Regions from separate parts of the Cellvibrio sp. BR genome, predicted to be linked through region 2. Evidence: predicted binding sites of a transcription regulator. Region 2 holds the regulator's gene; the other holds the start of a gene.
What was found. Region 2 encodes FliA, which starts transcription of late flagellar genes. Its sites were predicted from a motif close to TAAAGTTATNNNNNNNNCGGCCGATANCC; they were not measured.
Positions count from the first base shown of each region.

Region 1 (15,385 bases), on a different contig from region 2:
TTCAAGTGCAAGCTTTGACCTGACTGCGCCAAGTCTGGTGTCAGACCCTGCTCCAGCAGATGCTTCTGCCTTTGCTGCTGGTTGGATTTGGGGTGGCTCTAAGCCAACTACCGATGAAGAGACATATGCTCAGGTAGATTTGGTGTTCCCTGTTGAGTTGGGTGCATTTAATGCCATTAAAGTGGGTGCAAAATTACGTGATGCAGAGCGTACACAAGACCGTCATGCTTACAGTTGGCATGCTGATCCGGTTGGTGATAACGGTGGCTATATGTGGTACGTCTTTGACCAGTGCCCAAATTTGGCAACTTGTGACCTGAATGCTTTAGGTGTGCAGAGTGTTGATGCACCTGTAGGTGGAAATTTCCTTGACGTAGTTAAGCAAAACCGTGCGGTAATGGAAGAGATTGCATTTGTTGGATTGAATGGTCGTCCTGCTACTTATGCTATCTGGAATAACTTGCCTGAGATCTGGACTGTTGAAGAGGATATCACTGCATTGTATGTGCAGGGTGATTTCGAATCTGACTCTATCAGCGGTAACGTGGGTTTACGTTATGTTGATACCTCGCAAACTTCAGGTGGTTATGACTACACCGGCTCTGGTTTGCAGCTCGTTAACGTGGACGAAATTGACCCTGCATGGGCTGCCTTGATATCTCCACCTACAGATACTGTGAACTGGACAACAGTAGATAACGATTACAGTGAAATCCTCCCTAGCGTGAACATCAAATATGATCTGAATGATGAGATGGCCTTGCGCTTTAGTGCTGGTCGTGTGATGGCTCGTCAAAATCAGGCATCACTTTCTGCTTACGAGACTGCTGGCGCATTGAACGTTCCTAACCCAACGGGTTCTGCTGGCAACCCATTGCTGAAGCCAACGTTTGCTAACCAGTACGACTTGTCTTACGAGTGGTATTTGGCTGATGCATCTATCGTATCTGCTGCTTACTTCTTCAAAGATATTAGTTCATACATTGGTACAGAAACTTATGTTGAACCTCGTTTGCGTGAAGAAGACAACACTATGGTTGATGTGGCATTCAATAAGCCAACTAATGCTGAAGGTGGCACGGTTTCTGGTCTTGAGTTGGCTGCGACACATACCTTTGAAAATGGTTTTGGTTTAACAGCTAACTACACTTATACCGATGCAGAAAATGATGACCCTGAAGCTTACACTCCAGGCGTTTCACAAAACATGTATAACCTGTCTGGATTCTATGAGAACGACTTGTTAAGTGCTCGTGTTATGTATAACTTCCGTACTGACTGGTACAAAGGTAAGCATAGCAACGGTAATGACTTATTTAACGATGACTTTGGTCAAGTGGATGCAACCATCAGCTTCAATCTGATGGAAGGTTTGAGCCTGAACTTTGAAGCTCTTAACCTGACAGATGAAGAAGTAACTGAATATGCTGATGATAATGAGTCTCGTCTGATGTCTATTTATGAAAATGGTCGTCGTTTCACTGCTGGTATACGTTATACCTTCTAATGAAATGGCCTAGCGTTTAATAAAAAGCCGGGCACTTGTCCGGCTTTTTTATTGCAAATGAAATAGGTTTTAAATGAGTTTTCAATAGGTGTTGTGATGGCAAATATAGAACTTTTGGATAAAAGTTTACACGTAGACTTATGTGTGTATAACAAGTTGAGTTTTGAACATGTTCAGAATGCGAATCTTGTGCCTTTGGTTGCTGATGAATTTATTTATGCAGCAGTTAATTTCCCTGTCGTATTTGTCAAAGATCCCGTTACAGGAGAGTTTCGCGCTGCTGGATTGGTGGGGTTAGAGAAAAATGAAAATCTAATTTTCAGCAATAAAGGTGCTCTATCAACCTATGTTCCGGCTTCAATTTATAGATATCCATTCTCTGCTGTTCTTAATGAAGGTACTGGAAATTTAAGTTTATGTATTGATATGGATAGTAAGCTGGTTGGTAAGCAGGGGGAGCGCTTGTTTCATTCGACTGGGGAACCAACAGAATTAACCATTCGAAAAATAAATGATCTTTCTAAATTGATGGATCAGGAAGTAAATACTTACAAATTTATGGAGTTTCTTTTTAAGAAAGGCTTAATTGAGCCTGTAGAGCTAAAAATTAACTTGGGTAATGATCAAAGTATTCTTGGTGGGATATATAGAGTAAGCCAAAAGGCTTTGAGCGAACTGGATGATGAAACCATTATTTTTATTCAGCGCAATAATTATTTTAGTTTAATTTATTCTCATTTGCTGTCATTTGGACATATCCAGCGCTTGATCGATTTTAAATTAAAAAAACGCGCTGAATAATCATGATATCTATCATTGACCAGCTTCCAAAAGTAGAGATTTTCCATGAATGGCAGTCTCCAGCGCTTTATGAGCTTCTAAAAAAGAAATCTGTTCCTGTGCTATTGAAAGGGCTTGTTAAGTCTTGGCCTATAGTCAATGCAGCGAGTCAGTCGGATGAATGCCTTTTTAACTATTTGTGCAGCAAAGCATCGCCTGGATTGGTCAATACATTGGAGGCTCCCTTTTCAACGAATGGTTATATTTTTTATAACGATACATTGCAAGGTTTTAACTTTGAACGAAAACAATCAAGTTTTCGCGAATTTTCCGATCGCCTGTTAAGTTTCAGAAACAGAAACTCCGCTTTTTTATCCATACAGAGCGCGTTTATTGATGATCATTTTCCAGGCGTGAATATTGAAAATACTATGACGGTTATGGGCGAGAAACTTCGTCCGCGCATTTGGATTGGCAACAAAACTATTGTTGGTGCACATTATGATGATGCAGATAATATAGCGTGTGTTGTCGCCGGCAGGCGCAGATTCACACTCTTCCCTCCTCATCAAATTAAGAATTTGTACGTTGGCCCTTTAGAGTTCACTCCAGCGGGAGCGACTGTCAGTATGGCCTCACTTGTTAATCCTGATTTTGATAAGTTTCCGCTTTTACGGAATGCGCTTGATAATGCGCTTGTTGCTGATATGGAGCCAGGAGATGGATTATTTATTCCTACCTTATGGTGGCACCACGTTGAAGCCTTGGGTGAGATAAACGCGTTGATTAATTATTGGTGTGGTGGATCTATCGGTGGCGGCATGGCGCCACCTTATCCTCATGCCGCAATGCTTATGAGCATGTTGGCGATGAAAAAGCTTTCTCCTGCTGAAAAAAAATCCTGGAAAGAAATATTTGATTATTATGTATTTCAAGAGAGCGACGAAATGGCGGGACACTTACCGCAGGATAAAAGAGGCATCATGGGAGAAATAAATGAAAAAGCTATGGAACGACTAAAAAAATGGCTGATTTCCCAGTTGCAATAACCTTCTGTAAAGAGTCTTGGATATGACAGTGTCATCAATAATTATAGTGGGAGGTGGAACAGCAGGATGGTTGTGCGCCAATCATTTGGGCAAACGATTTAGTGCATCAACAGAATTTAGTCCGCAAATTACTCTGATCGATTCCAACGAAATCCCACCTATCGGTGTCGGTGAAGGCACTGTGCCCGCCATAAGACAATCGCTGAAATACCTGGGTATTTCTGAAACTGAATTAATTCGCCATTGTGATGCAACTTTTAAGCAAAGTGTAAAATTTATTGGTTGGAATCAACAGTCAGCCCCAAATTATTATCATCATGTATTTGACTTTCCAGAGCTGAGGTCGCCAGACCAAATTTATTCATGGTTGGCGAGTGCTAGGCCGGAAATTCCATTTACTGATATTGTCTCTATTCAGGGGCATCTATGTGATGTGGGTCTGGGGCCGAAGCTCATTACCCAGCCGGAATACGCCGGTGTTGCAAATTATGCGTACCATTTTGACGCGGCTAAATTCAGTCAGCTTTTAATGAAAAATGCGACTGAAAAATACGCAGTTAAACATTTAAAAGCCGATGTCGAACAGGTAAAAATAACTGAAATGGGTGACATAGAATCTCTGGTCACTAAACAACTAGGACAGCTAAGAGCAGATTTATATATTGATTGCTCCGGTTTTTCGTCGTTACTCTTGGGGAAATCACTCGGAGTTCCCTTTGTCGACAAGAGTGGTGTTTTATTTGTTGATACTGCGCTGGCCTATCAAACTCCCTATGAATCAGCCGAAGCGCCAATTCCTTGCAGTACCTTGGCGACAGCGAAAAAGGCTGGATGGATATGGGATATAGGCTTGAGTTCACGTCGTGGTGCCGGTTATGTGTATTCTTCCTCGCATACAACTGATAGTGCTGCGGAACAGGATTTTGCGCGTTATCTAGGGCTGCAGGAGAATGATGTCAATTTTAGAAAAATTCCTATGCGGGTAGGGTATCGGGAAAAGTTTTGGCAAAAAAACTGTGTTGCAATTGGTTTATCCCAAGGATTTGTTGAGCCTTTGGAGGCGACGGGTTTATTGATGTTTGATGCAACCGCCAAAATGCTCGCCGAATTAATTCCTTCATCCTCCTCAACTTTTCCAGTGGTCGCCAAACAGTTCAATAAGATAGTGCGAGCAGCTTGGGACAATGTGGTCGACTTTATCAAGCTGCATTATTGCATTTCAGATCGTACAGACAGTGATTTCTGGAATGATAACCGAGAGTTAAGGGGGGTTCCTGACTCCTTGCAGGAAAAGCTGGAGTCGTGGCGCTGGCGCACCCCCAATATTTATGATTTTCCCAATAAATTGGGGATTTTTCATTGGGAAAATTATCTCTATGTGCTCTACGGAATGGACTTTAAAACCAGCTCTGTCCATCGTGAAAGCGAAAATCCGGATTTAACAGGGCAGTGCTCCAGGAGATTTACAGAGCTTAATCTAAAGCTCGATAAACATCGCGATCTTATTAATAAAATCAAACAATATGGGTTGAAAAAAATCTAACATTTCTTACGCTTTTTTTATGAAAATTTCAGTTTGGTGAATCTTCCAATAACCTGAAAACTGCACTGCCAATAATAGTGTTGCCTGCTTCTGTGGCCATAAATTGGCTGGCCAATAAAAAATTTCCAAAATACTCTTTATTTCTTTGACAACGTTGTCCGCAAGGCGTAATCTAATCCTGTCCGATGATGAAAGCCGGGCGGGGTAGCTCTCCATATCCTGTGTGGTGTCAGCGGGCATGAGTTCTCTAGAGCTGTAGTAGTGGTCTTGTGGTTAGTGCCCGAAAGGGCGCTAACCTTTTTTGAATCCGGATTGGATTTAAATAACCACCTTTGTCGCAGCTGGACATGGAAATATGCGACCATTCCACTGTCAGACTTTAAATAGCATTTGGCATGGTTGCGTGGCGCTGTAAGAGCCAAAGTTTATATTTAAAAATAAAGAGGTAGATCATGGTGAAAATGCCGCTTGGCGAGCAGACCTTGTACATCGGGATTGACGGCGGCGGCACCAAGTGTCGTGCCAGTATCATGACCGCTGATTTACAAGTGCTAGGCACTGGCGTTGGCGGCCCGGCTAACCCTTTCCATGGTGTACAGCAAGCTAAAGATTCTATTCGCACTGCCGCCGAACTGGCTCTTATCGATGCCGGTTTACCACCTGCTGTGATGGGGCAGTTGATTGCGGGCGCGGGTCTTGCGGGTGTAAATGTTCCCAGTCTCTATGAAGTGATGAGCGATTGGCAGCATCCCTTCAAAAAAATGTTTCTCACTACCGATTTGCATATCGCCTGCCTTGGTGCTCACAACAGTGATGAAGGAGCGGTGATGATTGCAGGCACAGGTTCTTGTGGTTATTCCTACGTTAATAATGCGTCGTTGTTTTTAGGTGGTCACGGTTTTCCAATCGGCGATAAAGGCAGCGGTGCCTGGATGGGATTGGAAGCGATTAAAGCCGTGCTACTCGATTACGACAACCTTGGCCCGGCCACTATTTTGAGTCGCAGCATTAGCAGTTTTTTGCAGGCTGAGGGTGTGATGATCGTGGACAAAATGTTCGGTGCCAAACAAGGTGATTACGCCAAATTTGCCATTTTTGTGGTGGATGCTGCAGATGCGGGCGATGAAGTTGCAATGAGTATTGTAAAAGAAGGCGCTGCTTATATGAGCGCTGTAGCTCGTCGCCTATGGGCAACCCAGCCTGGTCGTATGTCGATTATTGGTGGTTTGGCGCCGCGCCTTATTCCCTGGATGGACAAAGACATGGCGGACAACCTTTCGCCTGCGTTGTATCAACCAGAATTCGGCGCTGTCTATTTTGCCAAGCAGCAATTTAATGTTCAGGAAATCTCTAGCAAATAGATTTTTGTCTTGCCCGCAAACACGGGGGCTCATAAAAGCCACGAAACAATGAATTCGGTCAGTACCAATAGCCTTACCCAAAAACATAAGAACCCAATGTAAACCCACTAGCGCAGGTTACTTACTATGTCAGTCGAAACTATGGCGGTACCCAAGCAGTCATCCAACTTAATTCCCTTGGCGATGATTGCCGGTTTGTTTTTTATTTTTGGCTTTGTAACCTGGCTCAACGGTTCTCTGATGCCGTACCTGGAGTTGGTACTAACCCTGACGCCTTTTCAAGCATCATTTATTTTATTTTCGTTTTACATTGCAGTAACGGTTTTTGCTTTGCCCTCATCCTGGGTGATTCGCAAAGTCGGTTATAAAAATGGGATGGCCATTGGTTTAGCGGTGATGGCATCTGCCGCGCTGTTATACATTCCCGCTGCAAAATCCCATTGGTTTCTGTTGTTTTTAGTTGCGCAATTTATGATGGGGGCGGGCCAAACGTTAGTGCAAACTGCCGTTAATCCCTATGTAGTAAAAATGGGGCCGGAGGAGTCTGCTGCTCGCCGTATCAGTATTATGGGGATCTTGAATAAATCGGCAGGCATTGTGGCGCCCTTGGTATTTACCGCTTTGATTCTTGGTGGCATGAGTGGCACCGCATCAAAAACACCAAGCCCCGAAGAAATCGAACAGCTCGCGGATAACCTTGTATTACCCTATATCTACATGGCGTTAGTGATTGGTATTGTTGCCTTTTTGGTAAGAATTTCGTCGCTGCCAGAATTGGATTTGGATGAAAGTAAAGAAGAAAAGCTGCCGCTACGCGAAGTGTTTCAGTTTCCGAATTTAGTGTTGGGTGTTGTCGCGCTGTTCTTGTATGTGGGCGTGGAGGTGATCGCAGGCGATACCATTGGCTCCTATGGGCGCAGTATTGGCTATACCAATTTTTCTATCCTCACCTCTATCACTATGGCCTGTATGGTGTTTGGTTACATTCTTGGCATAGTGTTAATTCCGCGGGTAATTTCCCAACAAAATATGCTGTTGGTCTCCGCTGTGTTGGGGGTATTTATCAGTTTGGCAATTGTGTTTGGCAGCAACGAATCCACTTCTATTTCATCGTTTTTTTCATTCCTGGGTATGCCCGCTATTCCCAATACTATTTTGTGTATTGCGCTGCTGGGGCTTGCCAATGCCATTGTATGGCCAGCTATTTGGCCTTTGGCGCTGAGCGGTCTGGGTAAATACACTGCAACTGGTTCGGCGCTATTAATTATGGCAATCGCCGGTGGTGCGGTAGTGCCCGTTATTCTAGGTGCGGCGTCCACTATTGTGGATCGTCAGACTGCATACATCGTAATGACACCCTGTTATTTATTCATTCTTTATTACGCAGCAAAAGGATACAAACTGCGCAGCTGGAAATAATTCATCGCGAGTTATTTTTTGGAACTATTTTTATCATCTGCGAGGTATCCGGTGGTCAAACAACGTTTTCAGGCTTTGGATGTAATGCGTGGTTTGACCCTCGCGTTGATGATTCTGGTCAACACACCGGGTTCGTGGAGTTTTGTTTACGGCCCTTTATTGCACGCTGATTGGCATGGCGCCACAGCTACCGATTTTGTTTTTCCCTTCTTTATGTTTATCGTTGGCTCCTCCATGTATTTCGCTATGCGTGGTTTACGTCAGCTGGCGCCTGCGGCACAAGCACAAAAAATTCTGCGCCGTGTGGTGCTGTTATTTGTGATTGGTGTTTTGCTCTCGGCTTATCCGTTTACCAACAACATTGAAAATTGGCGGGTGATGGGGGTGTTGCAGCGCATTGCGATTGCCTACGGTTTTGCGGCATTTATTATTTTGTATTTTGGTTTTACCGGTCGGGTAGTGATGAGTGCGATCTTATTGCTTGGCTATTGGGGTTTGCTAAATATCGCTGCTGACCCTTACAGCCTTGAACATAACCTGGTGCGTCAATTTGATTTGGCAGTATTGGGTGCAAATCATTTGTGGCAAGGCAAGGGGCTAGCCTTTGATCCGGAAGGCATCCTCAGCACTGTTCCCTCCATTGTAAATGTGATTATTGGCTTTGAAGCGACGCGGGTATTGCTGGCGAGTGAGGATAAAGCAAAAGCCTTAAGCCAATTATTTGTTGCAGCACTGTTATTGATTGGTTTGGCGCTGGTGTGGAATTTGTTGTTCCCGATTAATAAATCACTCTGGACCAGTTCTTTTGTGGTATTGACCTGCGGGGTTGCCATCCTGCTGCTGTTATTGTTGGTTAAACTTGAACAATCTGCGGCGGCAAGCGCGGTTAAACCGGTTTATCATTTTTTTGAAATTATTGGCAAAAACCCCTTATTTATTTATGTGCTGTCGGGTTTGTTGGCGACAACCTTGTATTTAATTCCAGTGGGTGGTGAATCGGCTTACGCGGCACTTTATGCGGCCTTCTGCACCTTTGCTGATCCCTATATGGCCTCATTATTGTTTGCATTGTTGATGGTATTGATCCTGTGGTGTGTGGCCTGGGTGCTGCATAAGCGCAACATTATTATTAGCCTCTAAATAACGCCTTTTTACTTTGGACGTTAAACCGTTTTATAGGTGTTTTTATGAAACAAGCTTTGGTCGGTGCACGCATTTTTACCGGCGAAGAATTTCTGGATGATTACGCGCTGGTACTCGCGGGCGAAAAAATTGACGCGCTGCTACCACGTGCGCAACTGGACTCATCTATTCCGCAAACATTGCTGGTGGGTGGTGTGCTTGCGGCTGGTTTTATTGACCTACAAGTGAATGGCGGCGGAGGGGCATTTTTTACTAACGATACCAGTGTCAGTGCCATTCAAACCATACTCGATGGTCATCGCCCGACCGGCACTACATCGCTGCTGCCAACCTTGATTAGCGATACCCGTGAGGTGCATCAGGCCGGTGTAAAAGCGGTGGCGGATGCGGTTGCTGCTGGTATGAAAGGTGTTCTTGGCGTGCATGTGGAAGGGCCGTTTTTTGATATGGCACGTCGCGGTGCGCACAACGAGCGCTACATTCGCGCAATGGAGCAGGCGGATATTGATTGGTTGGTGGCCTCGGTAAAAGGTCAGCACGATTTTAAAGTGATGCTCACGCTGGCGCCCGAGCATGCGGCGCCCGGTCAAATTAAACAATTAACGTCGGCCGGTGTCGTTGTCTGTGCGGGTCATACGGATGCGCATTACGAATCGGTAGTCAATGCGCTAAAAGAAGGACTCTCCGGATTTACGCATTTGTATAACGCGATGCGCCCGACTACTGGTCGTGAACCCGGAGTCGTGGGGGCTGCACTTGAGGACGCTAACAGTTGGTGCGGAATTATTATTGATACCTATCACGTGCATGCGGCGTCTGCGCGAATTGCTTACTCTGCAAAACCCAAGGGCAAAATGTATTTAGTGACGGACGCTATGTCGACTGTCGGCTCGCCGGAAAAATCGTTTCAAATTTATGGCGAAACTATTTATGAAAAAGACGGTTGCCTGGTAAATGCGGAAGGACGTTTGGCGGGTAGCGCGATTGGGATGATAGATGCGGTGCGTCTGAATACTGCCTGGGTTGGTGTGGAGTTGGCGGAGAGCCTGCGCATGGCATCACTTTACCCCGCGCAATTTATGCAGGTGGATAATTATTTGGGGCGTATCGCCAGCGGTTATCGCGCGGATCTGGTTCATTTTACCGATGATTATCGTGTAACCCATACCTGGGTGGCGGGTGATCTGCGGTCCCATATTTAAAAAGCTGGAACGGTTGAGCAGTAGCTTTTACTGTCAGACTCGCCGTAAACCCATCCATGGGGGATCGTCGTCGACATCCTGTCTCCCACGGACTGCCAGTAAAAACTACTGCTCAGCCTTAGTGCTAAATTTTTAGTTAATGCCACTCACTGGAGTGTTCGATGAAAGTTGTAATTTTGAAAGATGCTGCCGCGGTTGCGCGTTATGGTGCAGATATTTTTATCCAACAAATTAATCAAAAACCTGATTCTGTTTTGGGTTTGGCGACGGGCTCCACACCGGTTGCACTTTATAAAGAGTTGATTGCTGCGTATAAAAATGCTCAGGTTTCATTTAAACGTGTGAGCAGTTTTAATCTGGATGAATACCTTGGCTTGCCATCAAGCCATCCGCAAAGTTATCGCTATTTTATGAATCAACAGTTGTTTGATCATGTTGATATCGACAAGGCGCAAACTCATGTTCCGCCGGGTGATGCGCAAGATCCGTTTAACGCTTGCGAAATTTATGAAGCGGCCATTAAACAGAAAGGTGGTATTGATATTCAATTGCTCGGCATTGGTCGCAACGGGCATATTGGTTTTAATGAGCCATCTTCGTCACTTATGTCTCGCACGCGAGTAAAAACCTTAACGCGCGCGACTATCGAAGACAACGCCCGTTTTTTTGGCGCAGACGAATACCAGCCTCATTTATCCATCACCATGGGTATAGGTACAATTCTCGAATCAAAAAAAGTGGTGCTACTTGCCACGGGTGAAAATAAAGCTGAGGCAATTAAAGCAACAGTGGAAGGGCCATTAACCGCCGCTTGCCCGGCATCGGCCTTGCAGTTGCATGAACAGGTGGTGTTAGTAATTGATGAAGCGGCTGCTTCGCAGCTGTCGGATGTGGATTTTTACAAACATATCGAAATAGAAAATCAAAAATTATTGGAAAGATTGGAGCAGTTGAAACTTCGTTGATTCACACTTCCGTTAGAGTATCGCTAAAAACCAAAAAGGCCGACTTGCAACAAGTCGGCCTTTTTATTGATTGGTATCTGAGTTATTGAACTAGCGTTTAGTCGGGGCTGGGCAGGTGGAGTCACGCACAATTAGCTGCGGATAAAAACCTTCACTCTCCACATCGCGGTGCGCGCGAATTGTGTCAATTAACAGCCCGGTCGCCCGTTCAGCAATCGTGGTATTGGGTTGCTGTGCAGTGGTGAGGTTGGGCCAGGCTTGACGCGAGAAGGGGCTGTCTTCAAAGCCGACAATAGAAAGTTGCTGCGGAACTTCCACGCCTTGAATCCGCGCGGCAAATAAAGTGCCCGCGGCTATTTCGTCGTTACAGGCAAATACAGCAGTAGGTTTTAAGTTGGATGCCAATAGTTGGCGAGTACGTTTTACCCCTGACTCAAACGAATATTCACCGGGGATAATTAATTTTTTATCGAGTGTAATTTTGTTGGCTTTGAGTGCGGCTCTGTAGCCTTCCAAGCGTTCAATACTGGATTTATGGGTTTCTTCACCACCTAAAAAGGCGATAGATTTGTGACCAAGGTCGATCAGGTATTGGGTAATTTTGTAAGCTGCTGTGCGGTCGTCGATAAAAATACAGGGGCCTTTTTTATCGGGCGGCTGTGAGCCGGACAGAATGCGCACAAATGGGATTTTACGTTTGCCCAGGGCAGAGAGTACCTCAGGCATTTCCGACATGGGTGGTGTGAGTACCAGGCCGCCTACTTGACTGCGATCCACCATGTTCAACACTTCATCGATAATGTCGTCGGCTTTGGAATCGCAGGGGTGAATCACCAACTCATAACCCTGACGACGACATTCGCCCAATATGCCTTTTTGCATATCGATCACGTAGTTGCTGTTGGGGTTGTCGTAAATAAACCCGATGGAAGAGGCCGCCCCACGCAGTAACCGCGCAGATAGATTCGGTTGGTAGTTCAGCGCCTTGACCGCCTGCATCACTTTTTCCTGCAGCTCTTGCCCAACCGTACCCTCTTTATTAATGACGCGCGATACGGTTTTAAACGAGACGCCAGCCAGTTTGGCGACATCTTTAATCGTGGCTTTGGACTTGGGTGCGTGTTTATCGACACTGGTTTTCATAGTGGTAGGTTTCAGTTGATCAGCAAAGTGCTAGGTTAGAGCTTAGGCTGGCAGAGCGCAATCATTTCACTGACTGTGACACCACTGATTAGCCCGGCAAATCAGTGAGGCCACGCAAGGATATGTAAAACATTTTGGATCTGTATATCAGCAGTGGCACCATGAACGCGCAAACAGATGTGGATGCGCCGACTGTTGCACAAGTGTTATTGCTGCGCGTGTTCGTGTTGACCCATAACCATAATGAGGTTTATCCATGAAAAAATTCTCTACGCTCATCGTTTTATCATTTAGTTTGTTATTTGCTGGCGCTCAGGCTCAGGCTGCCAAACAATTGGAATCACTGTGGCAAACGATCGATTTACCCACGCCCGAGTCAGTGCTTTATGTGGCCGACAAAAAGGCGCCCTACCTGTTTGTAGCATTGATTGACGGGCAGGGTGATGTGGCTGACGGCAAAGGTGGCATCGCAAAATTAGCCACCGATGGCAAAGTAATCGATAAAAACTGGATTAGCGGGCTCAACGCGCCCAAAGGTATGGCGCTGCACGAGAATTACCTCTATGTGGCCGATATTACCGAACTGGTCATTATTGATATCAAGAAACAGAAAGTTATCAAAAAAATTCCTGTTGCCGATTCAGTTTTTTTAAATGATGTGACGGTAAATTCTTCCGGTGTGGTGTTTGTATCTGACACGCGCACGAATAAAGTCCACCGCTATCTGGATGGTAAAATCGAACTCTATTTGGATAAGGTCAGCAGCGCCAATGGCCTGAAAGCCTTAGGTTCTACCCTGGTGGTAGGCGCTGGCCAAGAGTTAATATTGGTTGATGCAGACAAAAATCGTGCAGTGATTGCCAAAGGGTTTGAGTCAGGAATTGACGGTATAGAAATGATTGAGCGCGGTGAGTTTATCGTGTCTTGCTGGGTGGGCTTGGTGTATTACGTTCACAGCGATGGTGGTCTTGAATTGTTGATCGATTCACGCGAGCAAAAAATCAATACGGCGGACATCGGTTACGATCCTAATACCCAGCAGCTGTTTGTGCCCAATTTTTTCAAAAATACGGTGACAGCGTATCAATTGAAATAATCCCTGCAATTAATCGCCCCACTGCTTATGGGGTCTGCTAAAAGCCGTTGCAGTTGCAACGGCTTTTTATTGTCTCGATATTTGTGTTGGCTAATCTTTTTTGTTCATTTCCTGCGCAAATTTTGCCTGTTGTTCCGGCGAAGCTTCCGTTTGAAATTGTGTTTTCCATTCACTGTAGGGCATACCATAAATGTGTGTGCGCGCATCTTCATAATCCAGCTCAAGCTGTTGTTCTGCTCCGGCGGCTACATACCATTTGCTTAAGCAATTGCGGCAAAACCCGGCGAGGTTCATCAAGTCGATATTTTGCGCATCTTTGCGACTATCCAAGTGTGCAACCAAGCGACGAAAGGCGGCGGCTTCCAATTTTTCCCGCATGGCGGGGCTGAGATCTTCAATTTTCATAGGTTGATACTCGAGTAAATTAAAACGGTGCCGATATTCTACGATGCTTTATCTGAATCAGGGGTAATTGCTGTGTTGCCGTCGTCTGTTATGGATTAAATCCTGTTCTTGTCTTGATCCTCAATTCAAGCTGCCTATACTCAAACGGTACTGTTAAGCTTGTCGCCTGAATTGTTTTGTTATTTCACGGGTTGCTTATCTCTTCGGGGCAAACCTGTTTTTGGATTGGGGGTTTTTGCGTGAATATCATTTTGGGCATTATTGTTGTCCTCGGTTGTGTTATCGGTGGCTTTGTTGTCCATGGCGGTAACCCAATGGCGCTGATGTCGCCCATCGAGGTATTGATTATCTGCGGAGCATCTTTTGGGGCAATGATTATTGGTAATCCACTGTCGGTGACTATGGGGGTTATCAAATCCGGCGGCTCATTGATGACGCCCTCCAAATTCAACAAGGTGTTTTATCTGGAGCTGCTGACGCTGCTGTATGACATCCTCAACAAAACGCGACGTGAAGGTTTGATGGCCATTGAGGGTGATATCGAAGAGCCCGACTCCAGTCCTATTTTTGCTAATTACCCTTCTATTTTGAAAGATCACCATATCGTTGAATTCATCTGTGATTACCTGCGCATTATGGTGGCAGGCAATATGGCGCCCCATGAACTGGAGTCACTCATGGAGCAGGAGCTCGATGGCCACCATCAGGAAGCCTCGGTAGTGCCTGGAGCCATTCAGAATGCGGCAGATGGTTTGCCCGGTTTTGGGATTGTCGCGGCCGTGCTCGGGGTAATTATTACTATGGGTAAAATTGGTGGGCCACCAGCGGAAATTGGTGCTGCTGTAGCGGCGGCTCTGGTGGGCACGCTGCTCGGTATTTTGTTTGCTTACGGTTTCATCGCACCATTTGCGAGTTATTTACAGGGCAAGGTGCGCGACGAGAGTCGCTCCTACGAATGTGTAAAAGCGGTACTGGTTGCTTCCATGAACGGAGTACCACCGCAGGTCGCGGTCGAGTTTGGTCGTAAAGTTCTTTTCCACAGTGTTCGCCCCAGCTTTAAAGAGCTGGAAGAGCAATATCGCGCCAGCAAGAAGTAAGGTCGATTTTTTATGGAAAAGAATTCAGCTCAGCAACCCATTATCATCAAAAAGAAAAAGGGTCATGGCCATGGTCATCATGGTGGTTCATGGAAGGTTGCGCTCGCCGACTTTATGACGGCGATGATGGCGTTTTTTTTGTTGATGTGGCTATTGGGGAGTACTACACCAGAGGAAAAAAAAGCCATTTCTGGTTATTTTGTGGATCCGGGTAGCCCCTATGTGGTGGGTGAGGGCGGTGCTAACCCCGGTTTGATCAGCTTGGACCAGCCCGTGCAACCTTCTACCCCTACTGAAGCCCAAGAGGCTCCCGCGCAGGATGTGAATGAAGAGCAGCTTAAAAAGGAAATGGAGCGCATTGAAAATGAGCAGCTGGAAGAACTGAAAAAACAACTGGAGACGGAGATTAACGCGCTCGATTCGGTGTTCCAACAAATTAAGGATCAGATCCTCATCGATTTTACCGCGTTGGGTTTACGCATCCAGATCGTCGATAAGGATCAGCGACCGATGTTCGATGTGGGAAGTGCCAACCTCAAACCCTATTCGGTGGACGTGTTGAACGCCCTTGCACCTATCCTCAATAAAGTGCAAAACAAAATCAGCATCACTGGCCATACAGATTCAACACCTTACGGTGTTGGAGCTACCTACACTAACTGGGAGTTATCTGCT
Region 1 is NZ_JH668202.1:508,422-523,806, reverse strand. It holds gene O59_RS12605 (TonB-dependent receptor) at 1-1,507, shown strand, start outside; gene O59_RS12600 (SapC family protein) at 1,604-2,308, shown strand; gene O59_RS12595 (cupin-like domain-containing protein) at 2,311-3,336, shown strand; gene O59_RS12590 (tryptophan halogenase family protein) at 3,359-4,879, shown strand; gene O59_RS12585 (hypothetical protein) at 4,886-5,119, opposite strand; gene nagK (N-acetylglucosamine kinase) at 5,332-6,240, shown strand; gene nagP (N-acetylglucosamine MFS transporter NagP) at 6,367-7,659, shown strand; gene O59_RS12570 (acyltransferase family protein) at 7,711-8,799, shown strand; gene nagA (N-acetylglucosamine-6-phosphate deacetylase) at 8,847-10,004, shown strand; gene nagB (glucosamine-6-phosphate deaminase) at 10,166-10,969, shown strand; gene O59_RS12555 (LacI family DNA-binding transcriptional regulator) at 11,060-12,112, opposite strand; gene O59_RS12550 (ATP/GTP-binding protein) at 12,369-13,208, shown strand; gene O59_RS12545 (DUF1244 domain-containing protein) at 13,299-13,613, opposite strand; gene motA (flagellar motor stator protein MotA) at 13,853-14,710, shown strand; gene motB (flagellar motor protein MotB) at 14,723-15,385, shown strand, end outside.
Region 1: motA (flagellar motor stator protein MotA) is a predicted target of FliA. The motif match lies at 13,624-13,652, and genes of this name have one in related genera.

Region 2 (15,385 bases):
ACAGTGCGTTTATTGAGCCGGGCTTGGCAGACAGGTTGCAACAGTCGTTGATTAATGCAGCCCAGAAGCAGGAAATGGCAGGTAAACCGCTGGTTCTTTTGGTTGCCGCACCCTTGCGCTCCATGCTGTCCCGCTTTGTTCGCCACAGCGTTCCGGATATGCGGGTATTGGCTTATACCGAAGTGCCTGACAACAAACAGATCAGTATCGAGGCCAGTGTTGGCGCCGACAAAAACAACTGATGTGTTAAGTCAATTTAATCGTTAACCAGGTGGCCCACCCCGGGCGGGAGTTGAGTATGCAAGTCAAACGTTTCGTAGCGGCTGATATGCGTCGTGCGTTGGAATTGGTTCGCCAGGAATTAGGGCCAGATGCCATCATTCTCTCCAGCAACCGTATCCCGGAGGGGGTTGAGTTGCTCACCACCATGGGCTCTGACTACGAGCTAAAACAACTGCAAACGCGCCCCTTTGCCGAGTCGACCTTTGCGTCGAGCGAGCCGCTATTGAGTGATGGCGATATATCTCCCCGGATACTGGAGCGTCAACCGACTCGCAAAGTTGCCCCGGTGATCACCCAGATTCCTGATCACCCGAACGTCGGCAAAACCGGCGCCCAATTAGCGGACGACATAGAGCGTGCCCGTCTGCGTATGATTGCCGCGCGCAAAGCAGAAGAATCCGCCAAAGAGTTTATGGTGGGTAAGAATACGGTAGTGAACGCCGGTATTCCCCGTCATGCAACTGCGCCAGCAAGCCCCCCTAAAAAAGGCATGAGCGCCGCCGAGCGCTATCCGCTGGTTGATCCTGTGCCCGCAGTCAAAGAGCGTAATTTAACTCCCGAGGCAGCGTCATTTCGCGAAGCACTGCTCAGCAATACTCGCAATGCCCAGGATGCAAAAATCGATGCTTTGCTGACCAAAGAGAAAGCAGCACCTGTATCAATTACCCCAAATATTGATACCTTCGACCAAAATACCCAGCTTAATGACCTGCAGGCAGAAATTGCCGATATGCGTTTGTTGCTGGAACAGCAATTGGATCGCCTTAGTGGTAAACAAACCATTGCGAGCGATTCCCCGATTTTGGCCAGCATTGCCCGTCGCCTGGAGCGTTTGAGCTTGCCCAAAGACGTAGTTGCCAAGGTGATTAATGCCTGTACGAAAACCAAAACCCTGAGCGAAGCCTGGCCCGATGCCTTGGCAAACCTCGCACATCAGCTACCCATCAATGGCCGCGACATTGTTGATCAAGGCGGGATCTTTGCGTTTGTAGGCCCCACCGGTTCGGGTAAAACCACCACCATTGGCAAACTGGCTGCACGTTATGTCATGCAGCATGGTTCAGACAAAGTGGCGATTATCACTACCGACACTTACCGTATTGCCGCGCACGACCAGCTGCGCTCACTGGCGCGTATTCTGCGCGTACCCGTGCGTGTTGTGGATGAAGCTAATCCGCTGGATACGGTATTGCGCAGCCTGCGTCACTGTTCCTTGGTGTTGATCGATACCGCTGGTTTCCGCCACGGCGACCCACATTTAAAAGCCCAGCTCAATGCTTTGGCCGACCAACCACAGGTAAAAACCTATTTGGTGATGTCGTCCAATAGTCAGGCGCAAATGCTCAAAGCCTCGGTTCACGCCTATGGCGCGGCGCGCTTGCAGGGCTGTGTTCTCACCAAGTTGGACGAAACCGCCAGTATCGGTGAGGCTCTGGGTGTGGTGATGCAAAGCCGTTTGCCCGTTGCCTACACCACCGATGGCCAGGACATTCCTAAAAATTTGGAGGTGGCACGGGCGCATCAGTTGGTTGCCAGAGCGGTGGCATTGCTGAAAACCAGTTCAGAAACGGCGGTTTCTTAGCCAAAGAAAAGCTATAACCCTATGATTTTTACAGTGAAACTGAAATTAATCGGATCTTTTTCTAATCCCTATCTATACTCAGTTCACCATTAGAGTGCCAACAAACCGTACCGCCAGTTTTCTGGCGCCAACCCCGGCACACTTAAGAAGAATATGTTTGGAGTTACGTGTAGATGAGCCAAGTGCGACCAGTACAAGTTATCGCTGTGTCCGGCGGTAAAGGCGGAGTAGGTAAGAGCAATATTTCCGTCAACCTGAGTATTGCCCTGGCTGAATTGCGCCGTCGAGTTGTACTGCTCGATGCTGATTTAGGCCTCGCCAATGTGGATGTATTGCTCGGCATTCGCGCCACCCATACCCTTGCGGATGTTCTCGCCGGCACTCATTCGCTCAGCGATGTGTTGGTCACTGGCCCCGCCGGTGTAAAAATTGTTCCAGCATCCTCGGGTGTACAGCGTATGGCGGAGTTGAGCAGCGCCGAGCATGTGGGGCTTATCAATGCCTTCAATGAACTTTCCGATCAAGTGGATATTTTGGTGATAGACACGGCCGCGGGTATCTCGGATACCGTGGTTAGTTTTGTGCGCGCCGCCAACGAAGTCATTATTGTCGTGTGCGATGAACCTTCTTCCATCACCGATTCCTACGCCCTTATCAAATTATTAAACAAAGAATATGGAATGCAGCGCTTCCGTGTGGTCGCCAATATGACGCGCACCCAACAGGAAGGCATGAATATGTTCAACAAACTCAATACCGTTTGTGAGCGCTTTCTGGATGTCACACTCCAGTTTGTAGGCCAAATTCCCTTTGACGAAAATGTGCGTAAAGCCGTGCAAAAACAAAAAGCCTTGTTGGAGTTTGCCCCTGCCTCCAAGGCGGCAGTGGCAATACGTGCGTTGGCCCAAGCAGTCGATAAATGGCCGCTGCCATATTCTCCCACCGGGCGCCTGGAGTTTTTTGTCGAGCGCTTGTTGCAGGCCGCGAATGCGCGTTAGCAATATCCGCATACGCAGTTGCATAGACATTGGTGTGTGACTAGCGTTATGAATCGCTACTCACGAGAAAGTGAGGCAGGGTTGCCAATAATCACGGCAGTTTTTGCTAAACAAAAGGTGTTCGATGGCCGCAGTCAATGGTTTAGCCATGTACGATAAAAAGACCTTGCTCGATGCGCAAATCAATGTTGAAGACTTTGCTCCGCTGGTAAAGCGCATTGCTTACCACATGATGATGCGTATGCCTGCGTCTGTGCAGGTAGATGATCTGATTCAAGCGGGCATGATTGGCTTGATCGAAGCATCACAAAAATACGATGCATCCCGCGGTGCCAGTTTTGAAACCTATGCCGGTATTCGCATTCGCGGAGCAATTGTTGATGAAATGCGTCGTGGCGATTGGGTGCCCCGCTCAGTGCACCGCAATGCGCGCCGTGTTGCGCGTGCCGTTGCCGCCGTCGAGGCGCGTACCGGGCGCGATGCGACCGACGCCGAGGTCGCTGCTGAACTAGAGGTATCGCTGGAAGAATATTTTGAAATGCTGCAAGACTCCAACGGTAGCCGATTATTCAGTTACGAAGAGACCTTCGGCGAAGAAGACAGCAATATCGACGCGTCCGAACACAGCAGTGCTTTTGTTAGCCCGTTTGAAGGGGTTCAGCGGGATGGGTTAAAAAAAGCCTTGGCCGAGGCGATTGCCTTGCTTCCCGAACGTGAGCGCATGGTGCTCGCCCTCTATTACGATCAGGAATTAAATCTCAAAGAAATTGGCTTGGTGCTTGGTGTTAGTGAATCCCGGGTTAGTCAGATTCACAGCCAGGCAGCCGCGCGTTTGCGCCACCGCCTTGGTGGTTGGCAGCCCGCGTAAACTGGGTGAAAAACAGCTAAGGGCAGTGTGGTTTGCTCGCCGTTGCCAGCAGAATCGCAAATTAGTCTGTAAATACAACAATTTGCGCTATGATTTGCAGTAAAAGTTGAAGATTTACGCGCCGCCACTGGCCGAAGCTTTAACTCCTACTAGACTATGAATTAATAAAATTCCCTTCTGGGTAATTGGAGGTTGCGTTGGATAAGAACATGAAAATCCTGATTGTTGATGACTTTTCAACAATGCGGCGGATCATCAAAAACTTGCTGCGGGATTTGGGGTTTTCCAATACCCACGAAGCAGACGATGGCGTAACGGCATTGCCGATGCTCAAAAATGGCGATTTCCAGTTCCTGGTCACTGACTGGAATATGCCGGGCATGACCGGTATCGATCTGCTCAAAGCGGTACGTGCAGACGAAAAGTTGCGCACCTTGCCAGTATTAATGGTGACCGCAGAAGCTAAGCGCGATCAGATTATTGAGGCAGCTCAAGCTGGCGTAAACGGCTATGTCGTTAAGCCATTTACAGCGCAGGCGCTGAAGGAAAAAATTGAAAAGATCTTTGATCGGGTCGGTTAATCACCGTCGATTAAATAATAAATAAGGCTCTGCCATGGCATCTGAAACCCAAACATCGTTCAACAGTGAGTTTGTTGTCGAATTGAGAGAGTGCGCCAAATTGCTTGCGGAAAAACTGCACGGCAATGAGATTGAAGAAGCATCGCTCTTGATACAAACCATTACCCAATCGCGTGATCGCCATATTTTTCAATCGGTAGGGCGCCTGACACGCGGTTTGCACAATGCAATTGTCAATTTCAATGTGGATGCCGACCTAACCAAAGAGCCACCCAAGATTGCCAAGTCTGATATTCATGATGCGTCCAATCGGCTCAATTATGTGATTGAACTAACGCAAAAAGCGGCCGAAAAAACCATGGACGTTGTCGATGAGGCTGCGCCTATCGCCATGAATTTGGGGCAAGAGGCAAATAGTTTACGCAGTGAATGGGCGCGGTTAAAACGCCGTGAAATGAATGCCGATGAATTTCGCCAGTTGTACGAGCGCATGGATATTTTCCTCGGGCAAATGGTCACCGGTACTGAACAACTCAGTAAGAATTTGCAAGATATTGTGTTGGAGCAAGGCTTTCAGGATCTAACCGGTCAAGTATTAAAACGTGTTATCGGTTTGATCAATGATGTTGAAAAAGACCTTGTCAGCTTGGTGCGCATTGCTGGGCAGGTCGAAGAAATTGCCGGGCTTGCAGATGATCGCGAAGTTGTCGCACACGATATGGAAATTATGCACAAGCGTAAAACTGAAGCCGAAGGGCCACAAATTAACAAAGAGCGCGCAGATGTAGTATCCGGGCAAGATGACGTTGATGATTTGTTATCAAGTCTTGGTTTCTAAGCTGTAGGTCACTCGAGGAACGTTGAATGAGTTTTGGTGATGACGAGGATATCCTCCAGGATTTTCTGGTAGAGGCGGGTGAAATTCTCGAACGCCTCAGCCAGCAATTGGTTGACCTGGAGCAGCGCCCTGAAGATAAAGATCTGCTCAATGCAATCTTTCGCGGGTTCCACACTGTAAAAGGGGGTGCCGGTTTTCTGGCGCTCACTCCTATGGTGGAATGCTGCCATCTCACCGAAAACCTGTTTGATATTTTGCGCAACGGCAAACGTGCGGTTACCTCTGAATTAATGGACGTGGTGCTTGAAGCACTCGACATGGTTAATCAGCAATTTGAATTGGTATCCCAGCGCGAAGAACTACCACCGGTGGATCCTGCGTTAATTGCCTCGCTTGAGCGTTTGGTTTCTTGCGAAGACCTCAACGAAAGTGCAGCAGGAGCAGCACCTGCGGAAACAGCGGTTGCTAATCCGGAGACTACGGCAGTTGCCTCTGGGGACATTACGGACGCTGAATTTGAACAATTGCTGGATGCCATCGCCGGGGTTCCTGCCGCGACTGAGGCCTCTGCGCCTTTGGCTGAACCTGTCGCCACTGTATCCGGTGGCGGCGATGATATTTCTGAAGATGAATTTGAAGCGCTGCTCGATCAATTGCATGGCAGAGGCAAGGGGCCAGGTGTTCAGGCTGCTGCCCCGACACCAGCCCCGGCTCCTATAGCATCCACAGCGGTCGGTGGTGGTGAAGAAATCTCAGAAGACGAGTTTGAAGCGCTGCTCGATCAACTGCATGGCAAAGGTAAAGGGCCGGGCGTTGTTGTCGAGGCTCCAGCGCCAGCTGCTGCTGTTGCGCCCGAGCCTGCAAAAAGTTCGGGTGATTTGATCAGCGATGATGAGTTTGATGCACTACTGGATCAGCTGCACGGCAAGGGTAAAGGCCCTGGCACAGGAGCATCCACTGCGGCAACTCCCGCACCTGTCGCAACAAAGCCAGCGCCTGCTCCTGAGGTTAAACCAGAGGCTGCTAAACCTGTTTCGCCAGCACCTGCAGTCAAGAAGGTAGAGCCGCCAAAACCAGCCGCAGCGACTGCTCCCGCTATGCCGGCAGCAGATAAAGAAGCGCCGCAAGTTGAAACTACCGTTCGTGTGGATACCCAGCGCCTTGATGACATTATGAATATGGTGGGTGAGCTGGTGTTGGTTCGCAATCGCTTGGTGCGGTTGGGTAACGGCTCTACCAATGAAGCCCTGGTAAAAGCAGTAGCAAATTTGGATGTAGTTACCGCCGATTTGCAGACCTCGGTCATGAAAACCCGCATGCAGCCAATCAAAAAAGTATTTGGCCGCTTTCCCCGTGTGGTGCGCGATTTGGCGCGTAGTTTGCGCAAAGAAATTAATTTGGAATTAGTCGGTGAAGAAACCGATCTGGACAAAAATCTGGTAGAGGCATTAGCCGATCCGCTGGTTCACTTGGTGCGCAACTCGGTTGATCACGGCATTGAATTCCCTGATGTGCGCGAAGCGAATGGCAAGTCCCGCATTGGACAAGTTGTGCTTTCTGCAGAGCAGGAAGGCGATCATATTCTATTGTCGATTAGCGATGATGGTGCCGGCATGGACCCGGTTAAATTGCGTCGTATCGCGGTAGAAAAAGGGATGTTTGATGAAGATACCGCCAATCGTTTGTCTGACACTGAAGCCTACAATTTAATATTTGCACCAGGGTTTTCTACCAAAAAAGAAATTTCAGATGTGTCCGGTCGCGGTGTGGGAATGGATGTGGTGAAAACCAAAATCACCCAGCTTAACGGCACCGTCGAAATTAAATCCGAGTTGGGTAAAGGCACGCGCTTTATTATTAAAGTACCGCTGACGCTGGCGATTATGCCAACCCTCATGTTTATGCTCGGCCAACAAACTTTCGCTTTTCCGCTGGTGAGTGTGAATGAGATTTTCCACATGGATCTCACCAAGAGCCATATAGTGGATGGGCAGGATTGCGTCGCTATTCGTGATCAGGCAATTCCATTGTTTTATATGAAAGATTGGCTGGTTAAAAATGCGTTTGGTCATCGTCCTGACAACGCTCACGTGGTGATAGTTACCGTTGGTTCGCGCCGTGTTGGTTTCGTGGTGGATCAATTGATTGGTCAGGAAGAGGTGGTGATTAAACCTTTGGGCAAAATGTTGCAAGGTACCCCAGGCATGGCTGGGGCCACTATTACCGGCGACGGCACTATCGCGTTAATTTTGGATATTCCCAGCCTTTTGCGTCGCTACGCCAAGGGTTCCACCAGCTGGGGACACAGTTAATCTTCAGCGTGACCCTGCTGCGGTGAACGCTACACATGCCAGCAAAATGTCTGTTAAATATTTTTCCCTTGCGGAGTGTGATAGATGCCTTTCCGGGTATTAGTGGTTGATGATTCAAATTTCTTTCAGCATCGTTTGAAAGATATTATTAATGAGCACCCGGAATTAAAAGTTGTTGGTATCGCAAGCAATGGACGCGAGGCTATTGATAAAGCAGCTGAGTTAAAGCCTGACATTATCACTATGGATTTTGAAATGCCGGTGATGGATGGTGTGACTGCTATCAAGCACATCATGTCCAACCGTCGCGTCCCCATCTTGATGTTTTCATCGCTCACCTATGAAGGTGCCAAAATTACGCTGGATGCCTTGGCAGCCGGCGCACTCGATTTTATTCCCAAAGATTTTGCCGAGGTCTCGCGAAACTCCGAGGTGCTCAAGAAAAAATTACATGAGCGATTGATTACCCTCGCTGGCTCCGGCAATCGCTCAGTCCCACCGCCAGTTGCTACTACAGCGTCACCCGCGCCTGTGCCCGCGTCAGCGAGCAGCTCGTCATCTTTCAGACCTATTGCCGCACCGGCGCCTGCCGCTCGCCCTGTGTCGCCAGTCCAAGATGAGCCGGCAAGGCCATCTGGATCTGATAATTACCGTCTCAAAAATAAACCCAAACTTTTGGTCATTGGCGCGTCCACCGGCGGGCCAGTTGCTCTGGCCGAAGTGTTAATGGCGTTGCCCGCCAATTTTCCTTTGCCTATTGTGCTGGTGCAGCATATGCCGGAAAACTTCACTAAAGCATTTGCCGAGCGGCTCAACAAACAGTGCCATATCCGCGTGCGTGAGGCGGTGGATGGCGATCAATTGCAACCCGGTTTGGCGTTACTTGCACCGGGCGGAAAACAATTAATGCTCGATAAGCGCAACGGCGGTTCGGTGCGGATATTGCCGGATGATGAGCGCGTCAATTACAAACCTTCGTTGGATATCACTTTTGGTTCTGCTGCCAATAACTATGCCGATAAAGTACTGGGCGTGGTATTAACCGGTATGGGGTCGGATGGTTGTAATGGTGCGCGTTTATTAAAGGATGCAGGCTCGTCACTTTGGTCACAAGATGAAGCGAGTTGTGTAATTTATGGTATGCCAATGGCGGTTGCACGCGCCGGGTTAACCGATAAAGTGCTAAGCCTGAAGGATATTGGGCCGCGTTTGGTGAGAGAGGTTATGTAATGGATCTCCTGAGTATTATCGGCGTCATTATCGCGTTTGCGGCAATTATCGGCGGTAACTTTTTGGAAGGCGGTGGCATTGGCACTTTGTTGAATGGGCCTGCCGCATTTATTGTGCTTGGCGGTACCTTGGGTGCAGCCATGTTGCAAACGTCAAAAATAAATTTGCGCCGTGCCCTAAGAATTGTGGTGTGGGTTTTTAAACCGCCCTATGTTCCCTTTAAACAAGGTATTGCCAATATTGTGCGCTGGGCCGCAGCGGCGCGCAAAGACGGCCTGCTTGGGCTGGAAGAAATTTCCGAGCGTGAAAAAGATAAATTTGCGAAAAAAGGCTTGCAGCTATTGGTTGATGGCAATGAGCCAGAAGTTATTCGCCGTATTTTGGAAACGGATTTAATCGTAAACGAACAGCGCGATTTTGATGCAATTAAATTTTACGAATCTATGGGCGGCTATGCACCGACAATCGGCATCATCGGCGCGGTAATGGGCTTGATTCATGTGATGAATAATCTGGCCGATCCTGCGACCTTGGGGCCTGGTATTGCGATTGCATTTGTGGCGACCATTTACGGCGTCGCCTTGGCAAATCTGGTATTTATTCCTATCTCTAATAAATTGCGTATGTGTGTGAATGAAAATTCCCAATATCGTGAATTGATTATTGAGGGCATTATTGCGATTGCCGATGGTGAGAATCCCCGCTCAATTGAAATGAAATTAAACGGCTATTTGCATCCGCTTAACTGAGAAGCGCTCTTATGGTTCGCCGCAGAAGAGAAGATATTCACGTAAATCACGAGCGCTGGCTGATTTCTTACGCTGATTTCATTACGCTGCTGTTTGCATTTTTTGTGGTTATGTATTCCATCTCCCAAGTAAATGACAGCAAGTATCGCGTCTTGTCCGACACTTTCATTGAGGCCTTCCATAAACCAACGGATGCCCAATCCAATACTGAGCCAGCAGATCAGTCTGCGCCGGCAAATGATTTAATATCTCCCATCAATATGGATAACTCCGTGCGCGATGCGGAGCAGGTTGACGAGCAAGTGCCGACAATTGTGGATAACTCTCAAGGCGCCGCGAATGAAGTTGCTGAACAGCCTGATACTAAAATAAAAACCAGTGATGAATTAACGCAAATTTCTGATTTGGTATCTGAAAAATTTGCCCCCTTGATTACTGAGCAGCTTATTCAGGTGTCCAGCAATGAGTTGTGGTTGCAAATCGAATTAAAAGACAGCATTTTATTTTCGTCCGGCAGTGCGGATACCAGTGAACAGGCGCGCAAAATATTTGATGAAATTGCAGCGATCCTGGCGGGTTATTCTAACCCGGTGCAGGTTGAAGGCTTCACCGATAATATTCCTATTAATAGCGCCAAGTATCCCACCAACTGGGAGTTGTCTACCGCGCGGGCCAGCGCCATTGTTAAGCATTTGGCTGCAAATGGTGTTGCACCAGAGCGTTTGTCAGCAGTTGGTTATGGCGAGTATCAGCCCATTGCTCCCAATAGCTCTGAACAGGGTAGGGCGCAAAATCGCCGCGTTGCTATCATGATTGCCAAGCGCAAAATGGATCGTCCTAAAGTACAAGTCGAACCAGCAGCTACCTCGTCTAGCGCCTCTTCTCTAAATTAAACCCCATAAACAACCTGCTTTCGTCGTTATTCCCCCTATTGCGTTGAAAAAAGCTGCCGCTATAGAGATGGCGGAGTCATTACTTCTACTTGAAGTTGTCGTCTACTGGGCAATACTTAACATCCACTGCTTGAAAATTGATCGTCCCATGGAGTGATTGCTGGTCGATGATTGGCATAAGTGTTGATAAAGGCGACAATGTTCTTTCTGAATTTGTGACTGCAGTCGAGAAACTTATTGCGATGGGCACAAACTTTGCTTTTGTCGCTGTAATAGACGATGTGACTGGCGTTTGACGCTGGCGAGGGTTGAATTGTGCGAGTTATAGCAATAGCGAACCAGAAAGGTGGTGTGGGCAAAACCACCACAACGGTATCCCTTGGTGGGCTTATTGCGGCCACTGGGAAGCGGGTGCTATTGCTGGATATAGATCCCCACGGCTCACTCTCTAGTTATTTCCGTCAGGATCCTGACACCCAGGTGCTAAGTAGCTATACCCTGTTTCAGGAGCGCAAAAGCTTAACCCGTGAATCGGTTAACCGTTTGATTCTGCCAACGGATTACCCCAACGTGAATTTGATCCCCTCGACCACCGCGCTGGCGACACTGGAGCGGCAGGCGATTGGTCAGGATGGCATGGGGCTGGTACTGAGCCGGGCGCTTGCATTAATCACCGATGATTACGATTACGTACTGATAGACACACCGCCCTTGCTGGGTGTGTTGATGGTGAATGCGCTTGCGGCTTGCCAATATTTGGTCATTCCGGTGCAAACCGAATTTCTTGCGCTCAAAGGCTTGGAGCGTATGGTGAATACACTGAGCATGATGTCACGCTCGCGCAAAAAAGCATTGGATTACACCATAGTGCCAGTGATGTTTGACCGCCGTACTCAAGCCTCGGTGACCAGTTTGCGCACTATTCGCAATACTTATCCCGCTCAGGCTTGGCCCGGGCATGTGCCGGTTGATACCCGTTTTCGGGATGCCAGCAAAGCCGGTGTTCCACCGCATTTGTTCGACCCAACAAGCCGTGGCGTGGAAGCTTACACTGCGCTCTGGCATTGGCTCGATAAAAAAATACGTGCCGATGAAGTGCAGGCTCAGTCAGCACCTATGGCAGTTATCAATAAGGCTGGTGTGGTCTCGTGAGCAATCGCAAAACGCCTGAGGGCGATATAGAGTCACCTGATGTGAGTTTGGGTCATTACTTTGATGACCTGCTCGGCATTGGTGATGCTATTGATGACGCATTTGCTGCGCTTGAATCCCGTCCCATGTCTGTTGCCGCCAATTCCGGCTTGGCGCGTGTCGTCAGCTTACCGACTAAAAAGCACCACCCTGAAAAGCCTAAAAAAGTATCGGCTAACCTGCATACCAAACCCCGTTCATTAACCAAAGCCGATAGCAAGCCCGCTGAGCTTGCCAGCCCTGAATTGTTGCAAACGCCGGAACAAAAACGACAGCTGGAGAAGTTGTTGCAGTCGGCCAGTGCGCAATTATTGATTGAGTCCCCGGTAGTTGAGGTTGTAGCGGTTGATGTGGCCGCAGAGCAGATTGCCCAGCCTAAAACCCGGTTTGTCGCCGATACTGATGAAATTCAAGAGTGGGATATTGGTACTCCAGCAGAAATCGTTGCGACCCCGCTTGTGGTGTCACCTGTCGAAGTTCAGTCGACCGATGTTGAGGTGGTTGACGCGGAAGCCCAGTCCAGTCAGTTCAAAATGGAAGGTCTGGATTGGTTGGAAAATGGTCGTCCGCAATGGGCGCAATCGCGTTTTGATGTGTTGCTGTTCAAAGTGGCCGGATTAACCCTGGCAGTACCCTTAATTTCCCTGGGGCAGATTCAACCGCTAACGGACGAGCTCACTCCTTTATTCGGTCAGGCAGATTGGTTTATGGGGTTGCAACCCACACCCGCAGGTAAGATTCGCACGGTGAATACCGCGAAGTTTGTGATGCCAGAGCGATACGATGAGTCCTTTTTACAGACGGCCAAATATGTGATGTCAATTAACGGTGTGCCTTGGGGGTTGGCGGTGGATTCAGTAAATCAGCCCATCACCTTGCAACCGGACGATGTAAAGTGGCGTGGTGACAGAGGCAAGCGGCCTTGGCTGGCCGGCACAGTCAAGGATCATATGTGCGCACTTCTGGATATCCCGCGTATTGGTCAAATGTTGGTTGATGCCGATAAGAATTTTGTTCCGGCTCGCGCCTGATACCTACAGATTATTGATTGGAATCGGCTAGAACGTGCTTTTGTGGTTGCGACAAACAAAAGTGGCACAGGAAAAGTCATCGACTATAGTTATAGCGACATTTACACGATTTACTGCCTGACACTGGCAGCTCAGAGGAAAATTTAAGATGGCAACTGATGCAGCAAAAAATAAAAGCACTGATGATCCCGTATTGCAGTGGGTAACTTTTCGTCTGGACGGTGAAACCTACGGCATTAATGTAATGCAGGTACAGGAAGTGCTGCGCTATTCGGAGATCGCCCCGGTTCCCGGTGCACCTTCTTACGTACTGGGAATTATCAACCTGCGCGGCAATGTGGTAACAGTTATCGACACTCGTCATCGCTTTAATTTGTCCAGCGGCGAGATTACCGATAATACCCGTATAGTAATTATCGAGACCGACCGCCATGTAATTGGTATTTTGGTTGATAGCGTTGCCGAAGTGGTTTATTTGCGCCAATCGGAAATTGAAATGGCACCTAATGTTGGCAATGAAGAGAGCGCAAAATTCATTCAGGGTGTGTGCCACAAAAACAACGAGCTATTGATTTTGATTGATTTGAATAAGCTGCTAACCAGTGAGGAATGGTCGGAACTCGAAGATGTTTGAGTGATTGATCAACTAAGGTGTTGCAAGTGATGGATTCGAGCGCAGAGAAATAGTCATGACGGTTTTGGAAATAGGTTTATCGGCGTCTGCGCTTGTCAGCGTGATTGCATTGCTGGTTGCATTAATCAGCTTGAAGCAGGTGCGCCGCCAGGCGGATGCCAATGAAAAACTGATTCAAAAATTAATGCGTGAGGTGGCTGCATCCAGCAGTGGTTCTGTAGGTATGGGGCAGCGGCTTCTGGCGATGGAAAAACGGTTGCAGTCTGAAGCTAAAAAGCCTGAAAAAATTGATTATTACAACGATGATGAATTCCAACCTTATTCACAAGCCGCACAAATGTTCAAAATGGGAATGGATTGTGATGAGGTGGCGCGACGTTGTGGTTTATCGCGCGCTGAAGCATCGCTGCTGGAAATGATGCAAAAATCGAGTCGGTAAAACACAGTTAGTGTGAAAAATGAAAAAAGGCGATCAGATGATCGCCTTTTTTTGTTGCCGAAGCTCCTCCCGTTATGCTTTACCCTGCCAGAGTTGATATTGAAACGAGTTGCCGCTAACGCCAACTGAGTCGTCGCTTAGCAAATAAACATAGGCAGGCATAAGTGCTTCGGGGGTTTTTACTGTTTCTGGATTTTCGGCGGGATAAGCGGATGCGCGCATATCAGTGCGGGTTGCGCCAGGGTTAATACTATTGGTACGAATGCGTGTAGCACCTTCCAATTCATCGTGCAGTGTTTGCATCAGGTTTTCTGCTGCGGCTTTTGAGGCTGCGTAAGCGCCCCAAAATGCACGACCTTTAAATGCCACACTGGAGCTAGTAAATAAGATGCTCGCGTTTTCTGCCCGTTCCAATAAGGGTAATAGCGCCTGCGTCATTGCAAATGGTGCATTCACATTTACTTGCATGCAGCGCTGCCAAGCACTAACGGAATAGTTGCTGATGGGTGTGCGTTCACCTAAGTCGGCCGCGTTGTGTAATAAACCATCCAAACGTCCAAAGGTGTCTTCCAGCGCGTTACACATATCGTCGTAATCTTTCTCTACGGCGCTTTCAAGGTTAATTGGGTAAATGGCTGGCTGCGGGTGACCGGCTGCTTCAATTTCGTCATAAACTGCTTCTAGCTTACTCATAGTTCTGCCGCACAGCACAACGGTGGCACCACAAGCGGCAAAGGTTTTTGCGGCGCATTTTCCTATACCGGCACCTGCGCCAGTAACCAAAATAATTTTTCCCTGCAGAGCATTGGGTTTGATGGTGTAATCAGATGGGATTTGCATAAAAAATTTCTTCGCTAGTAAGCAAAACAAGTCCGTATCGACGGCTGTTTACAAGTACTTTTCAATAATAGGCCAAATTTCATCGGCGTGGTTTACGCAGTAGTCGGCGTTCCAGTTGGCAGGGCTATCCCCTTCATCCAAATAACCATAAGCCGCTGCGATAGTGATGCTCCCTGCGCCTTTACCGCAATCAATATCGCGCTTGTGATCGCCGATATAAATAATTTCTTGCGGGCTGCAACCCAGTTGCTTGCTGGCAAGAAATAGCGATTCAGGGTCAGGTTTACTTCGTGCGACATGGTCGGGGCAGATGACACTGACAGGAGCGGGCTGTATATCCAATGCCGTCATTAAGGGCAGGGTATAAGCAGCCGGTTTGTTAGTGGCGATTCCCCACGCGATATGTTTATCCGCGAGCTTGTCCAGTAGTGATGAGATGCCAGGGAAAGGTTTGGTGTACACCGCAATATGCGCAAGATAAAGCTGCAGTAAACGCTGACGCAAATGTTCAAATTGCGGATCGCTTTCTTCTATATCAAAGGCCAATTTGATCAATGCTTTGGATCCGTTGGATACCCCGGCGCGAATAGTTTCCGGCGCTAATTCTTGACGGCCCTCTTCAAGGAGTAACTGGTTGACGACCACAATAAAATCTGGCGCTGTATCCAGCAGTGTGCCATCCAAATCAAACATCACCGCGCGAATTTTTTGACTCATTATTCGCTCACCTTTTTGGCATGCATTAAATAATTCACGCTGACGTCGTTCGGGTTGAGTTTGTAATGTTTGGTGATGGGGTTGTAGGTCATTCCGGTCATGGATTGCAATTCAAGTCCTGCTGCGCGCAACCATTGTGCAAGCTCGGAAGGGCGAATAAATTTGCTGTATTCATGAGTGCCTTTGGGCAGTAGTTTTAA
Region 2 is NZ_JH668201.1:382,187-397,571, forward strand. It holds gene flhA (flagellar biosynthesis protein FlhA) at 1-242, shown strand, start outside; gene flhF (flagellar biosynthesis protein FlhF) at 299-1,864, shown strand; gene O59_RS06900 (MinD/ParA family protein) at 2,038-2,862, shown strand; gene O59_RS06905 (RNA polymerase sigma factor FliA) at 2,987-3,730, shown strand; gene cheY (chemotaxis response regulator CheY) at 3,928-4,311, shown strand; gene O59_RS06915 (protein phosphatase CheZ) at 4,346-5,149, shown strand; gene O59_RS06920 (chemotaxis protein CheA) at 5,176-7,461, shown strand; gene O59_RS06925 (chemotaxis response regulator protein-glutamate methylesterase) at 7,546-8,691, shown strand; gene O59_RS06930 (flagellar motor protein) at 8,691-9,440, shown strand; gene motD (flagellar motor protein MotD) at 9,452-10,333, shown strand; gene O59_RS06940 (ParA family protein) at 10,649-11,485, shown strand; gene O59_RS06945 (chemotaxis protein CheW) at 11,482-12,555, shown strand; gene O59_RS06950 (chemotaxis protein CheW) at 12,704-13,189, shown strand; gene O59_RS06955 (DUF2802 domain-containing protein) at 13,245-13,628, shown strand; gene O59_RS06960 (YciK family oxidoreductase) at 13,701-14,468, opposite strand; gene O59_RS06965 (HAD family hydrolase) at 14,517-15,185, opposite strand; gene ubiG (bifunctional 2-polyprenyl-6-hydroxyphenol methylase/3-demethylubiquinol 3-O-methyltransferase UbiG) at 15,185-15,385, opposite strand, start outside.